DNA from 3 places in the Micromonospora luteifusca genome. Region 3 is predicted to be linked to each of the others. Evidence: riboswitches for the same ligand, from Rfam matches in the RefSeq annotation. Region 3 holds a riboswitch; each other region holds the start of a gene.
What was found. Region 3 has a riboswitch for cyclic di-AMP ahead of JOD64_RS06920 (coiled-coil domain-containing protein). Riboswitches for the same ligand answer to the same signal wherever they lie in the genome.
Positions count from the first base shown of each region.

Region 1: linked by a shared signal. The riboswitch ahead of JOD64_RS33775 (C40 family peptidase) and the one ahead of JOD64_RS06920 (coiled-coil domain-containing protein) in region 3 are both predicted to bind cyclic di-AMP.
Region 2: linked by a shared signal. The riboswitch ahead of JOD64_RS24060 (C39 family peptidase) and the one ahead of JOD64_RS06920 (coiled-coil domain-containing protein) in region 3 are both predicted to bind cyclic di-AMP.

Region 1 covers NZ_JAFBBP010000001.1:3,277,920-3,283,559, forward strand. The annotation lists gene JOD64_RS14700 (C40 family peptidase) at 1-589, shown strand, start outside; gene JOD64_RS14705 (N-acetylmuramoyl-L-alanine amidase) at 644-2,623, opposite strand; cyclic di-AMP (ydaO/yuaA leader) riboswitch at 2,858-2,993, shown strand; gene JOD64_RS33775 (C40 family peptidase) at 3,006-4,046, shown strand; gene dcd (dCTP deaminase) at 4,106-4,684, opposite strand; gene JOD64_RS14720 (pyridoxamine 5'-phosphate oxidase family protein) at 4,784-5,344, shown strand; tRNA gene JOD64_RS14725 (tRNA-Gly) at 5,483-5,556, shown strand.
Region 2 covers NZ_JAFBBP010000001.1:5,255,677-5,261,316, reverse strand. The annotation lists gene JOD64_RS24070 (CDP-glycerol glycerophosphotransferase family protein) at 1-370, shown strand, start outside; gene JOD64_RS24065 (alpha/beta fold hydrolase) at 375-1,121, opposite strand; gene JOD64_RS24060 (C39 family peptidase) at 1,256-2,077, opposite strand; cyclic di-AMP (ydaO/yuaA leader) riboswitch at 2,323-2,464, opposite strand; gene JOD64_RS24055 (hypothetical protein) at 2,750-3,520, opposite strand; gene JOD64_RS24050 (hypothetical protein) at 3,654-4,112, opposite strand; gene JOD64_RS24045 (acyltransferase family protein) at 4,205-5,374, opposite strand.
Region 3 covers NZ_JAFBBP010000001.1:1,627,973-1,633,612, forward strand. The annotation lists gene JOD64_RS06905 (alpha/beta fold hydrolase) at 1-673, shown strand, start outside; gene JOD64_RS06910 (HelD family protein) at 782-2,896, shown strand; gene JOD64_RS06915 (cation diffusion facilitator family transporter) at 3,004-3,921, shown strand; cyclic di-AMP (ydaO/yuaA leader) riboswitch at 4,036-4,166, shown strand; gene JOD64_RS06920 (coiled-coil domain-containing protein) at 4,172-5,236, shown strand; gene JOD64_RS06925 (hypothetical protein) at 5,514-5,640, shown strand, end outside.

The DNA of each region.
Region 1 (5,640 bases), 1.6 Mb from region 3:
CGTCCTCGACCGGCTGGCCGCGCAGGAGCGCAAGCAGGTCGAGGGTGTGCTGGCCGTGCGGGCCAAGTACGACGGCGAGAAGCAGAAGCTCGACGCGCTGATCGTCACCCAGACCAGGCAGCAGAACGAGCTGGCCGCCAAGAAGAAGCAGATCGACGCCGAGATCAAGCAGCTCGAGGCGTCGATGCCCAAGACCACGGTCGTGACCGCGGCCTGCCCGACCATCAACGGGGTGGTGAGCGCGGCCGCCCGTACCGCGATCAGGACCGCCTGCGGCAAGGTCGGCAAGCCGTACGTCTGGGGTGCCACCGGCCCGAACTCGTTCGACTGCTCGGGGCTGACCCAGTACGCCTACAAGGCGGCCGGGATCAGCCTCACCCACCACACCGGTGACCAGTGGAACGAGGGCAAGGCCGTCTCACGAGCCGATGCCCGCCCCGGTGACCTGGTCTTCTTCTTCTCCGGCCTGAGTCATGTCGGGCTGTATCTGGGCAACAACCAGATGGTGCACGCTCCCCGAGCCGGTAAACCGGTGCAGGTGTCGAGCATCAACACGATGCCGGTCGCCGGGTTCCGCAGACCCGGCTGATCTCCCAGGCACGACGACGGCCCCCGGTCACCGACCGGGGGCCGTCGTGGTTTCTCAGCGGGGCGCGCCCAGCGGGGACGGCAGCAACTGCACGTCGGCCAGGTCGACGTACATGATGCGGTGGCCGAACTGGATCTGCGCGTACCGGTTCTTGCCGCGGATCACCGTCCAGTCGCCGGGCGAGGAGCCGTCGACCGTGCTGGCCCGGTAGTACTCGCCGGCCAGCACCGCGCCGACGGCGTACCGCTGCCCGGCGGCCAGGGTGTACTGCAGCGGCGAGATCGCCTGGTAGGGCACGCCGGCCGGGTAGGCCGCCTGCTCCGGGTACGCCCGCCCGTACACCGGGATGGTGGCCCGTCCCGGCTTCGGGGTGGCCACCAGGCCGACGGTCCAACTGGCGGTCGGCGCGGACGCCGGGTTGTGGAACCACGCCCGCTGCCCGAGATACCAGATGGCCGTCCAGTCACCCTCGCGGCCGGCGAGCGCGTACGTCTGGCCGGCGGAGGCCCGGGCGCCGTGATCCGACACCTCCATCGTGTTCGGGGTGCCTTCGGGGCGCAGCGCGATGTCGTTGACCAGTGGCGCGTCCGCGGACGGTGCGGAGCGCAGCACCACCGCCGACGAGCCGCGCGGCGCGCAGGGCACACCGGCGGTGACGCAGCCGATGAACGCCGGCTGGTTGGTGGCGAAGTCCGGGTCGATCCGGACCAGACCGGTGGCCGGGGTGCCGGTGTCCAACCGTGGCGCGTGCAGCAGCTCGAAGTAGTGCGTCCAGTCCCAGTACGGGCCGGTGTCCCAGTGCATCCCGCGTACGGTCGCTGCGGTGGTGCCGGGCACGTTGTCGTGGCCGATGATGTGCTGGCGGTCCAGCGGAATGCCCAGCCGCAGCGCGAGGTGCCGGACCAGCTTCGCCGAGGTCCGATACATCGCCTCGGTGTACCAGGTGCCCTGCGCCGCGAAGCCCTCGTGCTCCAGCCCGACCGACTTGGCGTTGACGTACCAGTTGCCGGCGTGCCAGGCGACGTCCTTGGTCTTCACGTGCTGGGCGACGTGCCCGTCCACGGAACGCAGCGAGTAGTGCCAGCTCACGTAGGTCGGGTCCTGGACGAGCTTCAGGGTGGTGGCCCAGCTCGCCTCGGTGTCGTGGATGACGATGTACTCGATCTTCTGCCGGTCGGGCCGGTCGGAGAGGTCGTGGTTGCCGTAGTCCCCGTCGCCGAACGCCGCGTAGGGCGCCGGAATCCATTCGCAGGAAATGGTGCTGGGGCACTCCAGCCCGTCCGGGCGGGCGAGGCGGCGCAGGCCCAGCCGGTCCAGCCAGGAACGCTCGGGCCGGATCGCCCGGGCCGGCAGCGTGATCCGCTGGCCGTCGTCGGTCACCCGCGACTCGCCGGTGCCGATGGTGGTGAAGACCTCGTCGGCGAAGGCCGCCGCGGCGTCGGCACTGTCCGCGCCGGCGTAGCGGGCCACCGCGCCGTACCAGGTGGCCGGGTCGGTGCCGGCACCGACGGGGGCGCCCAACTCCCGCTGGTACGAGGCCAGCAGCGCCGCCCCGCCTCGGATGTTGACGTCGGCGTCGGTGCGTAGTGCGTCGGGAGCGGCACCGGTCAGTGCCGCGGCGGCGTCCACGGTCTGCAACGCGGCGGCGGGCGGCGCGGGGTCGTCGGCCGGCCGGGGAGCGGGTGCGAGCGTGGGGCGGGATTCGTCGCCGCGCGGGTCCTCGGTGCCGGCGTCGTGGTGGCCGCCGACCGGCAGAGCCGCCACATGTCGGGCGTCAGTCAGGTGCATCGGGCCGTAGCCGCCGCTGGTGCTCGGTGTGCCGGCGTTGCTGTCCCAGCGGGACTCCAGGTAGGAGACGCCGAGCAGCACGTCGGTCGGTACGCCGTATTCGGCCGCTGCGGCGGCGTACTGCTGCTGGCGGTCGGCGGTGGGTGCGGCGGCCGCGCTGGCGGGTAGCGGTACCGCGGTCGCGGCGGCGACCACGGCGGCGGCGAGCAGTGTGCGCCGGCAGGCGGACAGGGTTGGATGGTGCATCGAACCCCCTAGATTCCACGAATGAAGGTGAGGTCACCTTCGCGCCGGCCGGGAGTCCGCGTCAATACCTTTCCATGTCTCGACGCGTCGAGAAAGAAATCTTCGCGTACGGGCAGTGACCCTCCCTGATCGGTACGGAGTGTCACGGCCGTGCGGGTTGCGGATCGGTAACGGGCGTCTCTACTCTGGTCATTCGTCGGCCCGATAGCAGCTCCGCCCAACCCGGGCGGTAACGGACCGACACCGCCGAGTCGTTTCCGAACGAACCGGGGACCCAGGTCCCCCGGGGTGAATCCGCAGCAAATGCGGTAGGGCGCCGACTTCCCGCCCGAACCCGTCAGCTAACCCGGTAGGCGGTCAGGAAGAAGGAGTACGGAACCCGGTGGCACTCCATGCCCCGCGGCCGTCGTCCGGGCGGCCGGCATCAGCCGGCCCGACGTCGATCGTGCCGCGCCCACGCAGTTCCCGCTTCACCACCGCTCTCGCCGCACTGATCGGCGTCGCCGTCGTCCTGACGGGCAGCGCCACAGCGGCCCACGCCGACCCGAGCGTCGCCGAGATCGAGCGCCAGATCGACGCCGACTGGAACAAGCTCGAACCGATCATCGAGCAGCACAACGCCACCCGGGCCGACCTCGCCGCGAAGCGCAAGCAGGCCGACGCGGTGGCCGCCCGGATCGCCCCGCTGGAGCGTCAGGTCGACGCCGCGATGAACAAGGTCAGCGCCCTGGCCGTGCGCGCGTACAAGGGCGAGAACGTCGCGACCGTCAATGCGGTGCTGGGCAGCCGGTCACCCGGCGAGGTTGTTGGCCAGCTCGAGATGCTCGACCGCTTCGCGCACAACCAGCAGCAGGACGTGCGCGAGGTGGCGGATCTGCGCGACGATCTGGCCGCGCAGAAGGCGCCACTCGACGAGATGGTGGCCCAGCTGACCCGCACCGAGGCCCAGTTGGCTGCGAAGAAGAAGCAGATCAACGATGAGATCGACAAGCTGCAGAAGCTGCGTCTCAAGGTGTACGGCAGTGGTGGCGGCGGCCCGTTGCGTCCGGCGCCGTGCCCGGGCAGCTATCCCGGCGGTGCCGCGGGCACGGCGGTCAAGTTCGCCTGCGCCCAGATCGGCAAGCCCTACGTCTGGGGTGCCGAGGGTCCGAACTCGTACGACTGCTCCGGTCTGATGCTGGCGGCCTGGGCGAAGGCCGGCGTGTCGCTGCCACACAATGCCGCCGCGCAGAGCCGCGCCACCAAGGATGTCAGCAGGGCCAACCTGCGCCCCGGCGATCTGGTCTTCTACTACAGCGACATCCACCACGTCGGCATGTACGTCGGCGGCGGCTGGGTGGTGCACGCCTCGCAGGCCGGTCAACCGGTCAAGATGAAGAAGGTCGACGACGGCCCGATCCACAGCTATGGCCGCCCAGGCTGATCGAGGGTGACCGAAGGGCCCGTCGCGATTCGTCGCGGCGGGCCCTCGTCGTTACCGGTTCAGCGGGTGGGCCAGGTGCGCCAGTGCTGCCAGGCGCGGCTCGGCGTCGGCCCTCGCTGGCCCTGGTACCGCGAGCCGTAGACCACCGAGCCGTACGGGTGCTCGGCCGGCGAGGACAGCCGGAAGATGCAGAGCTGCCCGATCTTCATGCCCGGCCAGAGGGTGATCGGCAGGTTAGCCACGTTGGACAGCTCCAGCGTCACGTGACCGGAGAAACCCGGGTCGATGAAGCCGGCGGTCGAGTGCGTGAGCAGCCCGAGGCGACCCAGCGAGCTCTTCCCCTCCAGCCGGCCGGCGAGCTGGTCACCGAGCGAGATGACCTCCAGCGTCGAGGCGAGCACGAACTCCCCCGGGTGCAGCACGAACGGCTCGCCGTCGGGCACCTCGACCGCCGAGGTCAGGTCGTCCTGCTGCATCGCCGGGTCGATGTGTGTGTAGAGGTGGTTGTTGAAGACCCGGAACAACCGGTCGAGCCGCACGTCGATGCTGGAAGGTTGAACCAGGGTGGGCTCGAACGGCTCCAGGCCCAGCGTGCCGGCCTTGATCTCGGAGACCAGGTCGCGGTCGGAGAGCAGCATCGGACCACCATAGCCGCGCCGCCCAAAGCCGTCGGATTCGGTGGCGGTGACCAGCGCGTCGAGGTCGCTGCTCGTACATTTGTTCGATAGAATGTCCGCATGGCTTCCTGGTCCGAATTCGCCGCCGACGAGCCCCGACTCGCCGACGGGATCCGCGTTCTCCTCCAGCAGTACGGGCCGGGCTTCGGCTACCTGGCTACGGTCCGCGCCGACGGCGGGCCCCGGGTCCATCCGGTCTCGCCGGTCATCACCGACGAGGGTCTGTTCTGCTTCATCATCGACTCCCCGAAGCGCCGTGACCTCGAACGCGACGGCCGATACGCGCTGCACTCGTTCCCCCCGGAGGAGAGCGACGACGAGGCGTACGTGGCCGGCCGTGCCCGTCCGGTCACCGATCCGGCGCGGGTGGCCCGCTTGGCGCAGGGCGCCCGCGCGGAGCCGCAGGTCGACTGGCTGTTGTTCGAGTTCACCGTCGACGTGGCGATGCTGACCCGCCGCGAGCAGCACATCGCCGGCGTCCCGGGCCTCACGCCGGGTCGGCCGGCCGTCCGGGTGTGGCTCGACCCGCACGCCCCGTCGGCGGCGACCGCTCCGCTCGCCGTACCGCAGGCGCGCCCGACCCGTCTCAGCCGCGACGTCCAGTGCACGGCCGCCGCCTGACCGCGGCCGGGCCATGAGCCGAGACCCCGGTGCCGACTCCGTCGTGACGGGGCGGCACCGGGTGTACGCGGAAGTGCCACACCGCGCGGGGGTGCCTGGGTGCACAGGCCGGATGACTCGGGTACAGTGGTGCCGCTTGCGGGTGTAGTTCAATGGCAGAACATCAGCTTCCCAAGCTGACAGTGCGGGTTCGATTCCCGTCACCCGCTCCACACGAAAGGCCCTGGTCAGGACGCGAGTCCCAGCCAGGGCCTTCGACGTTCCAAGGTCAACGATCATGCCGCGTGCCATTGGCG
Region 2 (5,640 bases), 3.6 Mb from region 3:
CCGGGCGCTGAGCCTGACCGAGTGCGTGAACCGGTCGGACGCGCTGATCTCCGACGTGTCCGGGGTGATCTCGGACTACCTCTACTCCAGCAAGCCGTACGCGGTCACCGACATGGGCGACGAGGGCGACCAGTTCGCCGAGCGTTTCCCGCTGGCCGCGTCGGGTTACGTGCTGCGTCGGGACGTGTCCAACGTGGACGAGGTGCTGACCGCGCTGCTGGACACCGACCCGCTGGCCGCGGAGCGCTGGGCGACCCGCCGGCGTTACCTGGGTGACTTCCCCGCCGAGTCGTACGCCGAGGCCTTCCTGACCGCCGCCCGCCGGGAGCTGATGCCCGCGAAGGAACTGACCGCGTCCGCACAGGCATAGCCGCTCAGCGGTACGGGTCGAGCAGCGCCAGCACGGCCGCCGGGTCCTCCACGTGCGCGTTGTGCCCGAGACCGGGCAGAGTGGCGACCGGTACGTCGTACTCCTTGAGCTGAGCGTCGGTGACCATCGGGTCGTGTTCACCGCGCGCCAGCACCACCGGCACGTCGATCGCCGCCAGTAGTGCGGCCAGGTTGGGCTCGCCGACGGCGAAGGCGTTCGGATCCATGGCGAGACGCCACCGGCCGTCGACCTGACGCAGCCCGGCGTCCACCACCGGGTGGTCCGGCGGGAGCAGACCGGCCAGTCCGGCGACGCGCAGGTAACGGCGGGCCGCCTCGGTACGGCTGGCGAACCAGCTCACCGGACGCGCGGCCAGGTCGGCGGCGCGTTCCAGCTCGGCGGGTGACCAGAGCGCCTTGATGCCCAGCCCGACCACCGCGTCCACCGGTATTCCGGCGGCACGGGCGGCCAGCGCCAGGCCGACGACCCCACCGAGCGAGTGCCCGAGCACGACGACGCGGTCGTCGGAGGCCAGACCCTGCGCGATCTGCCGGGCGAAACCCTCGAAGGAGTACGACGGCAGCGGCGCCGCCCAGCCGTGGCCGGCGAGGTCCGGTGCCAGCCACCGCCCGGGCCAGTGCTGCTCCAGCAGCGGCGCCCAGGGCAACCAGACGTCCCCGGTCGCCCCCATCCCGTGCAGCAGCAGCAGGACGGGCCGACGGCCGGCCCGACCAACCGATTCATCCACCACGGCCGCAGTCTGCCACGGTTCACCGCCCCGGACGAGAGTCGTCGATGGCGGCGTACCCCGGACCGCTTCGGAAAGACACCGCGGGCGCCGGCCCCTCGTGAGGGACGGCGCCCGCGGCGGTCAGCGTGCCTGGGTCAGGCGGAGTAGCCCCGGCTGGTGATCCAGTTGGCCAGGTCGATCGTGGTGATCCAGTACGACGGGTCGGCCGGGTTCGCCGAGTCGGCGATCCGCACGGTCCGGCCGTTGTCCTTGTAACCCACGACGGCGATGTAGTGCCCGCCGCCGTAGGAGTGCCACCCACCGTCGGTGTCGGTGGCGTCGCCGACCACGTTGGCCACCACGCCCCGCCCGTCGGTGATGGCCTTGACGACGTCGGCCTGGAGTCGGTCCATCTGCGCCGGGCTGGGTGCGCCGGCGAACATCCGGGTCCGGTACGGGGAGCCCTTCACCTCGGCGTTGAGCACCCGGGTGGTGTCCTCGGCCGAGTTGGTGCCCATCTCGGTGGTGCCCAGCTCGGCACCGAGTTCCTCCTGGGTGCGGTCGATGCCGGTGGCGCTGAGCGCGTTGCGGGTGGCCGCCGGGCCGCAGTTGTAGTACGTGTTCTGCGCCTCGTACTCGTAGTCGAGCACCTTGGTCGCCGGCGGCTTCGGCGGCTCCGGCTTACGGGTCAGGTCCGGGTTGGTGCTGGCCTTGGCGGCGGGAGACGCGGCGCTGGTGGCCGGGGCAGCGCTGGCCGAGGGGGAAGCATCGGGTGCCTCGCCGAGGGAGGCGACGGTGTCGCTGCGCATCTCGGCGACCGTGGTCGCGGTGCGCTGGCTGGCCGGAGCGTCGTCGGTGGTGGTGAGCAGAGCGCCGGTGGTGGTGGCGATCACGAGGGCCGCGGCGGAGGCGGCGGCGATCTGGTACGGGCGCTGGGTGGCGAAGCGTCGGAGTTGACGCTGCATGGTGTGCTTCACGGGTCCTCCACGGATCGGGGGGGAGAGCGGCACACCGCGGCCGGACCGGTATCCGGGCAGGCGTCAGCGCACGGACCGTGGTCCGCGGATGGTGAACCGCTCAGGGGAACGCCCGGCGTGGCCGGGCGGGAAAGGCGATGACCCGGGGGGTCAGCTCACCGTCACTGGACGAATGAGCGGGGGCACCGCTGCGCCGTGGAGGCGAGGGAACAACCGAGGGGTGGAAAGGTGCTGCACGAGTTGGGAACTCCTTCCGACACCGCCTACCGGGTTAGCTGACGGATTCGGGCGGGAAGATCGCCCTACCGCGGGCCGTGGCTCGCGGATTCACCCCGGACTTACTGATGGGTCCCCGGTTCGTTGATCACGATTGAGCGGGTCGGCGCGGCGTCGCCTCTTGCGATCGATTACCGCACCGGACGGGACGACACTACTGGCCTTGTCCGCACCGCGCCAAGCAAGGTTCACCTGCGTAAACCCGATTCGCTGCGGCAATTTCTGCGCGTATTGCCGATGATGTGACTCGATGGGACAACCCGTTACGGCGACGCCTGTGGGCGACAACCGGACAGGGCGTCGACAACGCGGCCACATTTACGGGACAGATCGAGCCGATCGTGCCGGACGTCCGATTTTCGAATGGCGTGACGGGGCTCACGTAACGGATCGGACTCAACCCGCGCGAGCCGGCCGCCAACGTGCCACGAGGGCGGGACGAGTCGCCCCGCTCGCCGCCCCTCGGGCGGGTGCCGGGCTCGGCCGCAACCGGGCCGCTGCCGCGTACGCCTCCTCGGCGAGGGTGCGCGCCGACTCGGCGGCCAGTTCCGCGTCCCGCCAGGCGACCCGCTCCTCGGTGGCGGCGGCCTGGTAGTCGGCCAGTCTCGCGTCCCGGATCGTCCGGCTGAGCAGCGCCTCCTGCTCGACCGGGTGCCGTCGGGGATCCCACCCGTGTCGGTGCCCGAACACGTCACCGAGCTGCGCCATGGTCAGGTCGCCCCGCCAGTACGCCGCCGTCGCCGCGCGGTGCAGGTAGCGCTCCCGGGATGCGTACTCGGCGGGGGTCCGGGGTGTGTGCGGGGTGGGCAGCGCCGCAGAACCCGCGAAGCGGCGGGCGGCGGTGTCCGCCTCGTCGTACCCCGCCCAGGCCCGTTCCAGCTGCTCCTGGGCGGTGAGCCAGGCCTCACGGCGCCGCCGTGCCGTCCTGGCCGCCCCGGCCGCGGCGACGGCTACCTCCTCGGCGTACCGGCGCAGGTCGACGGCCTCGGCCGCGGCCAACTCGCGGGCGGTCGGCGCGGCCGGGAGCGGATCGTCCGTGGGCCGGTCCCGCTCGGGGCGGGCGACCAGCGCGGCGAGCACGCCCAGTGCCAGCAGGAACAGGGTCGACCAGATGGCAGCGGCCTGCGGCACCTCGGTCACGAACTGGTAGAAGACGACGGTCTCCATGGTCGGCACCTCGGGGAGAGAGCAAAGCGATGGGAAGCCCAGCCGGCCAGATGGCCACGGCGGGCCACGGATCGGCGGGGTGCGGAGCGGGTAGGTCGACAGGGTGCGGCGACGGGACGTTGGTCCCGGTGACTCAGCGCCCGGGTGGGCCGCGGGGAGCCCAGCCGTGCGGGCCGTCGACGAGAGGCAGCCGGTTGGCCCCGGCCGCGCGCACCGGCAGCACGCCGGTCGCGATGGTGCCCAGGCCTCCGGGCGGCGCCGGTTGCGAGTCGACCGACCCTGCCGGGGAGGACGCCTCGGCGGCCCCCGCACCGACCGTCTGGGCCGGGTGGACGGCACCCTCTGGCGAGGTGGCCTGGCAGGACGCCAACAGCGCCTCGGGCGCGAACGGCGACGACACGGAACTCGGTGCTGGCACGGCGCTCGCTGCCAGCGCGGAACTCTGTGCTGGCACGGTGCTCGGAGTTGTCACGGCGGCCGAGGCTGCGCCAGCGCCAAGCGCCAGGGCCGCCACCACGGCGAGGCTGGTCAGCACCCGCGTCGCCCAGCGCGCCACCCACCACAGCGGACAGGTGAGCGCGACCGGGAGCACGTGCCCACGCTACCGCCGCGCCGACCCGGGCGCACGGCCCACGGGCGTGTCGGCGAACGCCGCGCCGCCCCTGCTGACCAGGGTGGACGGTGTCAGCGCGAGTCGACGTACGGTGACCGGTCGCCGGCGGCCTGGGTTCCGGCCGTGCGTTGTTCGGGGACGGGCGGCCGGGCCGCACGACGCGGCGCGAGTCGGCGCATCATCGGGGTCTCGACGAAGCGGTGCAGCAATCCAGCGAGGATCAGGTTCACCAGCAGGAAACCGAGCACCGCGGCCGGGCCGCGCCAGCCCTCGAAGCCGGTCCCCCAGTCACCGCTGAGGCGCAACACGCTCGTCATCACCAGCACGTGGACCAGGTAGAAGGCGAAGGACACCTCCCCGAGCCAGACCAGCGGCCGGGACCGCCACGGCGAACGCTTACCCCGCACGTCCGCGTCCGCGGCGGCGGCGATCACCAACAGGTACGCGACCGCGAGCAGCGTGGTCCACAGCTCGGCACGGATCCACTCCGCGGCTGCCACCCACGTGCCCAGGAAGATCACGCTGGCCACCGTCAGCCCCGGACCACGCCAGAGGCCACGGCGCATCAACTCGGCCGCCACCGCACCCAACCAGAACTCCAGCGACCGTACGGGCGGGAAGATCTGGGTGAACCACCACCGGCTCACCTCCGGCACCAGGTGCTGGGCCGGCCAGAGCGCGAGGATCAGCAGCGGCAGCGCGACGATCAGCGCCCAGAGCAGCTTCGGCCGGGCCCGGCGCAGCAGCGGCAACGCCAGCGGCAGACACAGGTAGAAGAAGAACTCGCAGGAGAGCGACCAGCTCACGGTGTTGATGCTGTAGAACCAGCCCGGCCGGGGATCCCAGGCCTGCAACAGCAGCAGGTTCTCCAGCGCGGCCGCTGGCACGACCGCGTCGGCGAACCACCAGGCGACCAGCAGCGCCGCCCCCCACAGCACCAGGTGATTCGGGTAGATCTTGGCGACCCGACGCCGCCAGAAGGTACGCCGGGAGTCGCCCGCGCGGGCCGACCAGACCAGCACGAAACCGCTGAGGATGAAGAAGAACTGCACCCCGGACAGGCCGAGGGTGAACAGCGCGTCGACCACGGCCTTGTAGTCCGGCTCGGCGATGATCCGCATGGTGCCCGCGTGGAAGCCGAAGACCAGTAACGCGGCGATCCAACGCAACCCGGTCAGCGAGGGCAGTCGGGCTGGTGCGGGGGCGGGCCGGACAGTTGACACCGCTGCGGCGCTCGTCATGCCGGGACTCCGAAGCTCGGCAGGGTCACCAGCACGTCCGTATCCTCCTCGGCGCGGCGTCGGACGGCGCGACGGCGACGCCCGCGACGGCCCGGCAGGGCCGCACCCGGGGCACCCTACCGGGTCACTCCCGGGTGAACCGGACGCGTCCCACCCGCCGATTGCCGGGCGTGCAGACCACGGTCGGCCGATCGGCGAACCGTCCGGCGGCGGGCGTTAACCTTCCGCTGGGCGGGAGTTCAGAGACTTCACCATCAGCGGCCACG
Region 3 (5,640 bases):
CACGGTGGCGCCGACCGGGCCGCTGGTCCTGGTCGGGCACTCGATGGGCGGCATGACGATCATGGAGTACGCCCACCGCCACCCCGCGCACTTCGCCGCCCGTACGGCCGGGCTGGTCTTCGTCTCGACCACCGCCGAGGGGCACACGCACACCGTCTACGGGCTCTCGCCGCGGATCGCCCGGCTGATCCGGCTGGCCGAGACGACCGGCGCCGGAGTGCTGGCCCGGTGCGGCTCGTGGCGAGCGCCGCGAGCACTGCTGAAGGCGCTGCAGCCGAGCCTGCGGTGGATGCTCTTCGGTGACCGCTGCGAGCCGGCCGACATCCGCCTGGTGACGTCGGCGGTGGCTCGTGCCTCGCTGCGGTCGATCGGCGGGTTCCGGGCCTCCATCGGCACTCAGCACCGATTGGACACCCTCGCCGCGTTGGCCCACCTGCCGGCCGCAGCCCTGGTCGGCGACCGGGACCGGCTGACCCCACCGCCGTGCGCCGAGTCGATCGCGGCGGCCCTGCCGGCCACCGAGCTGACCGTCTGCCCGGGTGCCGGGCACATGCTGATGTTGGAGCGCCCGGACGTGGTCAACGCCGCGCTCACCGGTGTCCTGAGCCGGGTGCTCGCCGAACCGCAGCCCCGAATCTGCGGCACGCCGGCCCCCGCCGAGACGGGTGCCTGACCACGTTCGCGCACCTCGGGCGGCGCGGGCTGCGCCGGGGGCCGTACCCTTCTGCGGTTGGCTCGCGCGGTTCCCGCCGCCTGCCGGCGACCTTCGAAGGAGCGTGCGTTGACCGACCAGACCGGCCTGGAGCAGGAGATTGCCGTCGAGCAACGACACCTCGACCGGGTGTACGCACGACTGGCCGAACTGCGGCGCTCGGCGGTCCGCGCCGAGCGTGACGGCTACCGGATGGCCCGGGTAGGCACGTTCGGCGCGCTGGTCGAGCGTGACGCGATGGTCTTCCACGCCGCGCAGCGGCGGCACACCCTGGACGCCGAGTACGAGGGGTTGGTCTTCGGCCGGCTGGACCTGCGCGACCGTCAGGTGCTGCACGTCGGGCGACTCGGCATCCGGGACGAGGACGCCACCACGCTGGTCGTCGACTGGCGGGCGCCGGCCGCCGCCGCCTTCTACCAGGCGACCCCGGCGCAGCCGCTGGACGTGGTGCGTCGCCGCACGATCCAGTCCCGTGCCGAGCGGGTCACCCGGATCGAGGACGATCTGCTCGACCCGACCGCCGCCCCGGAGGGGATGACGGTCGTCGGTGACGGTGCGTTGCTGGCCACCCTGTCCAAGGCCACCGGCCGGGGCATGCGGGACATCGTGGCGACGATCCAGCGGGAGCAGGACGACGCGATCCGCTCGCCCGGCTCCGGGGTGACGATCGTCGCGGGCGGCCCGGGCACCGGCAAGACCGCGGTCGCCCTGCACCGGGCCGCGTTCCTGCTCTATTCCGAACGCAGCCGGTACGCGGGCGGCGGCATCCTGGTGGTCGGCCCGTCGTCGGTCTTCGTCGAGTACATCGCCTCGGTGCTGCCGTCGCTCGGTGAGGACACCGCGACCCTGCACTCGCTGGGCACCCTCTTTCCGGGGATGACCGCCACCCGCCCCGACCCGCCCGAGGTCGCGGCGGTGAAGGGCTCGCTGCGGATGCGCCGGGTGCTGGAGCGTGCGGCCCGCGACGCGGTGCCGGGCGGTCCGGGTGAGTTGCGGCTGCTCTACCGGGGCACGTTGCTGCGGTTGGACCGGGCCGAATTGGACCGGATCCGGGATCGCGTGCTGCACCGGGGCGCTCGACGCAACGAGGTGCGCCGGGCCGGCTTCGACGGGGTGTTCGCCGCGCTCTGGGCGCAGGCCCGGGAGGTGGGCATCAGACTGCCGGAGCAGCGGACCTTCGAGGGCGAGATCGCCGAGCGGGCCGAGTTCCGGGAGTTCCTCAAGGCGTGGTGGCCGCGGCTGCACCCTCGCCACGTGCTCGGCTGGCTGGCCCGACCGGATCGGCTGCGCCGGTACGCGAGCGGGATCCTCTCCAGCGCGGAGATCCGGCTGCTCAGCGCCGCGTACCGGAGCCTGGACACCGACGGGCTGACCATTGCCGACATCGCGTTGTTGGACGAGTTGGACGCGCTGCTCGGCAAGCCGGCAAAGCCGGCCCGGGCTCGGCGCGATCCGTTCCAGCTGGCTGGCGGTGTACGCGAGCTGAGCACCCTCGGCGAGCGCCAGCGGGCGGCCCGGGCGGCGGCCCGGGAGCGTCCGGAGGATTACCGGGACTACGCGCACGTGGTGGTGGACGAGGCACAGGACGTCTCGCCGATGCAGTGGCGGATGGTCGGTCGGCGTGGCCACCTGGCGTCCTGGACGGTGGTGGGTGACCCCGCGCAGACCGCGTGGACCGGCGATCCGGAGGAGCTGAACCGGGCCCGCGACCAGGCGCTGGGCCGGCGCAAGCGACACGACTTCACGCTCACCACCAACTACCGCAACTCGTCGGAGATCTTCGCGGTGGCGGCGGCGGAGATCCGCCGGCTCTACCCTGACCTGCCGCTGCCGACCGCCGTCCGCTCCACCGGGGTCGATCCGGTCGAGCTGGTGGTGCCCCCGACGGGGTTGGAGACCGCCACCGTGGAGGCGGCGGCCGGCCTGCTGGCCGAGGTGGAGGGCACGGTCGGGGTGATCACCCCGGTCCCCCGCCGCGACGAGGTCGCCGGCTGGCTCACCGCGCTCGACGCTCCGCGGCTGCAGGTGGTGACCAGCCTGGAGGCCAAGGGCATGGAGTACGACGGGGTGGTGCTGGTCGCCCCGAGCGAGATCCGGGCGGATCCGGGTGCCGGGGTACGCACCCTGTACGTGGCGCTCTCCCGGGCCACTCAGCGACTCACCACCCTCGACCCGACCGGCTGATCCGTGACGAATGACCGGACGGGACAGCGGCCGGCCGCATACTTGCATACATAGCGATGTGAGCATACATTTGACCGGGTCCCGACTGGCGGCGGAAGGTGGGTCTCGTGGGCGCAGGTCATGACCACCACCATGGGTCGGTCGCCAATGCCGCACACCAGCACAGGGGACGGCTCTGGGCGGCGTTCGGGCTCCTCGCCACCCTGATGGTGGTCGAGGCGGTGGCCGCCCTGCACACCGGCTCACTCGCCCTGCTCTCCGACGCCGGGCACATGTTCACCGACGTGCTCGGCATCGGCATGGCGCTCGCCGCGATCACCGCCACCCGGCGGGCCACCGGCGACCCGCAGCGCACCTTCGGGCTCTACCGACTCGAGGTGCTCGCCGCACTCGCCAACGCCGTCCTGCTCTCCGCCGTCGCGGTCTACGTGGTGATCGAGGCGATCCGCCGCTTCGGTGATCCGCACGAGGTCATCGCCGGACCAATGCTCGCGGTGGCCGTGCTCGGCCTGCTCGCGAACGTCGGCGCCTTCGCCCTGCTCCGCGCCGGAGCCCGGGAGAGCATCAACCTTCAGGGCGCCTATCTCGAGGTGCTCGGCGACCTGCTCGGCTCGGTCGGCGTGATCGGCGCGGCGCTGCTCATCACCGTCACCGACTGGTGGTGGGCCGACCCACTCGTCGCGGTCGCCATCGGTGTGTTCATCCTGCCGCGCACCTGGCGGCTGGCACGCGCCGCCGTCCGCATCCTGGTGCAGGCCGCCCCGGAGCACCTCCAGGTGACCGCCGTGCACGACCGGCTGGCCGCCGTCCCCGGTGTGGTCGAGGTGCACGACCTGCACGTCTGGACGCTCACCTCGGGCATGGAGGTGGCCTCCGCACACCTGACCATGGCGCCCGGCGCCGAGGTCGGCGCAGTGCTCAGCGCGGCGCGTACAGCCCTGCACGACGACTTCCGAATCGAACACGCGACGTTGCAGATCGAGCCCGGTGCCACCTCCGGGGCCTGCGGCTCAATCGAGTGGTGACGGCGCTTTTCTGGTGACGGCGCACGCACCGTCCGTCACATCGGCTGCAACCGCCCCACCGGCACCGGTAGGCTCGGTCCCGGCCTCCACCAGGCGGCGCCCTCCCGGCGCCGGTGGCGGTCGCCGCCTAATTGCCACATAGGCGAACCGGGGAACCACGTTCCTGGGGTGCATCCGCGTCAGCGGTAGGGATCTTCCGTCCCGAACCCGTCAGCTAACCCGGTCGGCGGCTGACGGAAGGACATGCACAGTGGCACCAGCACGACCACCCGCCGCCCGACTCGCGGCCCTGATCGTCGCGATGCTCGCCCTCGGCATCGCTCTCCCGGCCGGCACCGCCTCGGCCGCTCCCCCGACCGGCCTGCAGGCCGCCGCACCCGACTCCGACGAAGAGGGTGGCACCCCGGCGCTGCGCGCCCAACTGGAGGCCGCCAGCAAGGGCTACCTGGACGCGAAACGCGCTCTGGACACCTCCGTGCAGCGCCAGCAGCAGCTCACCACCCGGCTGAAGACCATCGAGGTCGAGCTCGCCCAACGCAACGGCAAAGTTGGCGAGATCGCCGGCGTGGCGTACCGCACCGGCCGGCTCGGCACGATGGCGGCGCTGCTCAACAGCGGCACCCCCGACGGATTCATGGACCGGGCCGCCACCCTGGGCGCGGTGGCCGCCAACGAGGACAAGGTGCTGCGCGACCTGCACACCAGCAAGGACCAGGCCAACCGCACCCGGGTCGCCCTCAACGGCGAGGTCACCGAGCAGCGCAAGCAGGTCGCGGTGATGGCCAAACGCAAGGAGCAGGCCGAGCGGGCCCTCACCGTGGCCAACACATCCACGCCGCAGACCACCGCCGACACCGGCTCCAACCGGGGCACCTCCGCCGCCAACGCGAAGCCCGCGCCACGCAACTCCAACGGCTCCTGGCCATCGGAGTCGTGCAGCGTCAACGACCCCACGCCCGCCAGCGGCTGCATCACCCCGCGCACCCTGCACGCGCTCAACCAGGCCAAGGCCGCAGGCTTCACCCGGTACGTCTCCTGCCACCGCCCCAGCGGCTCCGGAGAACACCCGAAGGGCCGGGCCTGCGACTTCGCCGCGCAGAAGAACGGCTTCGGCGGAAACGCCACCGGCGGCGACAAGACGTACGGCAACAACCTGGCCGCGTACTTCATCCGCAACTCCAACCAGCTCGCCGTCCTGTACGTGATCTGGTACCGGCAGATCTGGCTGCCCAGCAGCGGGTGGAAGTCGTACAGCGGGGCGGGCGGCGACCCGTCCAGCGCCCACACCAACCACGTGCACCTGTCGGTCTACTGACCCACCCGCTGTTCGGGATGTGTCACGGCGGGGCTCACCGCCGCAGACCCGCCCGAGGCGGGTAGGTCTCCCGGCCGGACCGGCCAGGGGATGATCCACACGCTTTCGCCGATGTCGGGGTATCCGGGTTGACGGGATACCCCGACACTGGCGACGTGTTATCGATCTTGGATGGGTGACGATCTCGCCGCCCACGGACCGGCTACGTCGCCGGGCGTACCTCTGATGTCGTCGGCGGTCGGACGACCCGGCAGTGACCCGCGGGCAGCATCGCGGTATGCCTCGGATCCCACCCACCGCCCGCAAGGGCCTCCTCACCCTGCACCTGGTCACCTCGCTCGGCTGGCTCGGCACCGACCTGGTGCTGCTCACCCTCGGCATCGCCGTGCAGCGTGGCGCCGATC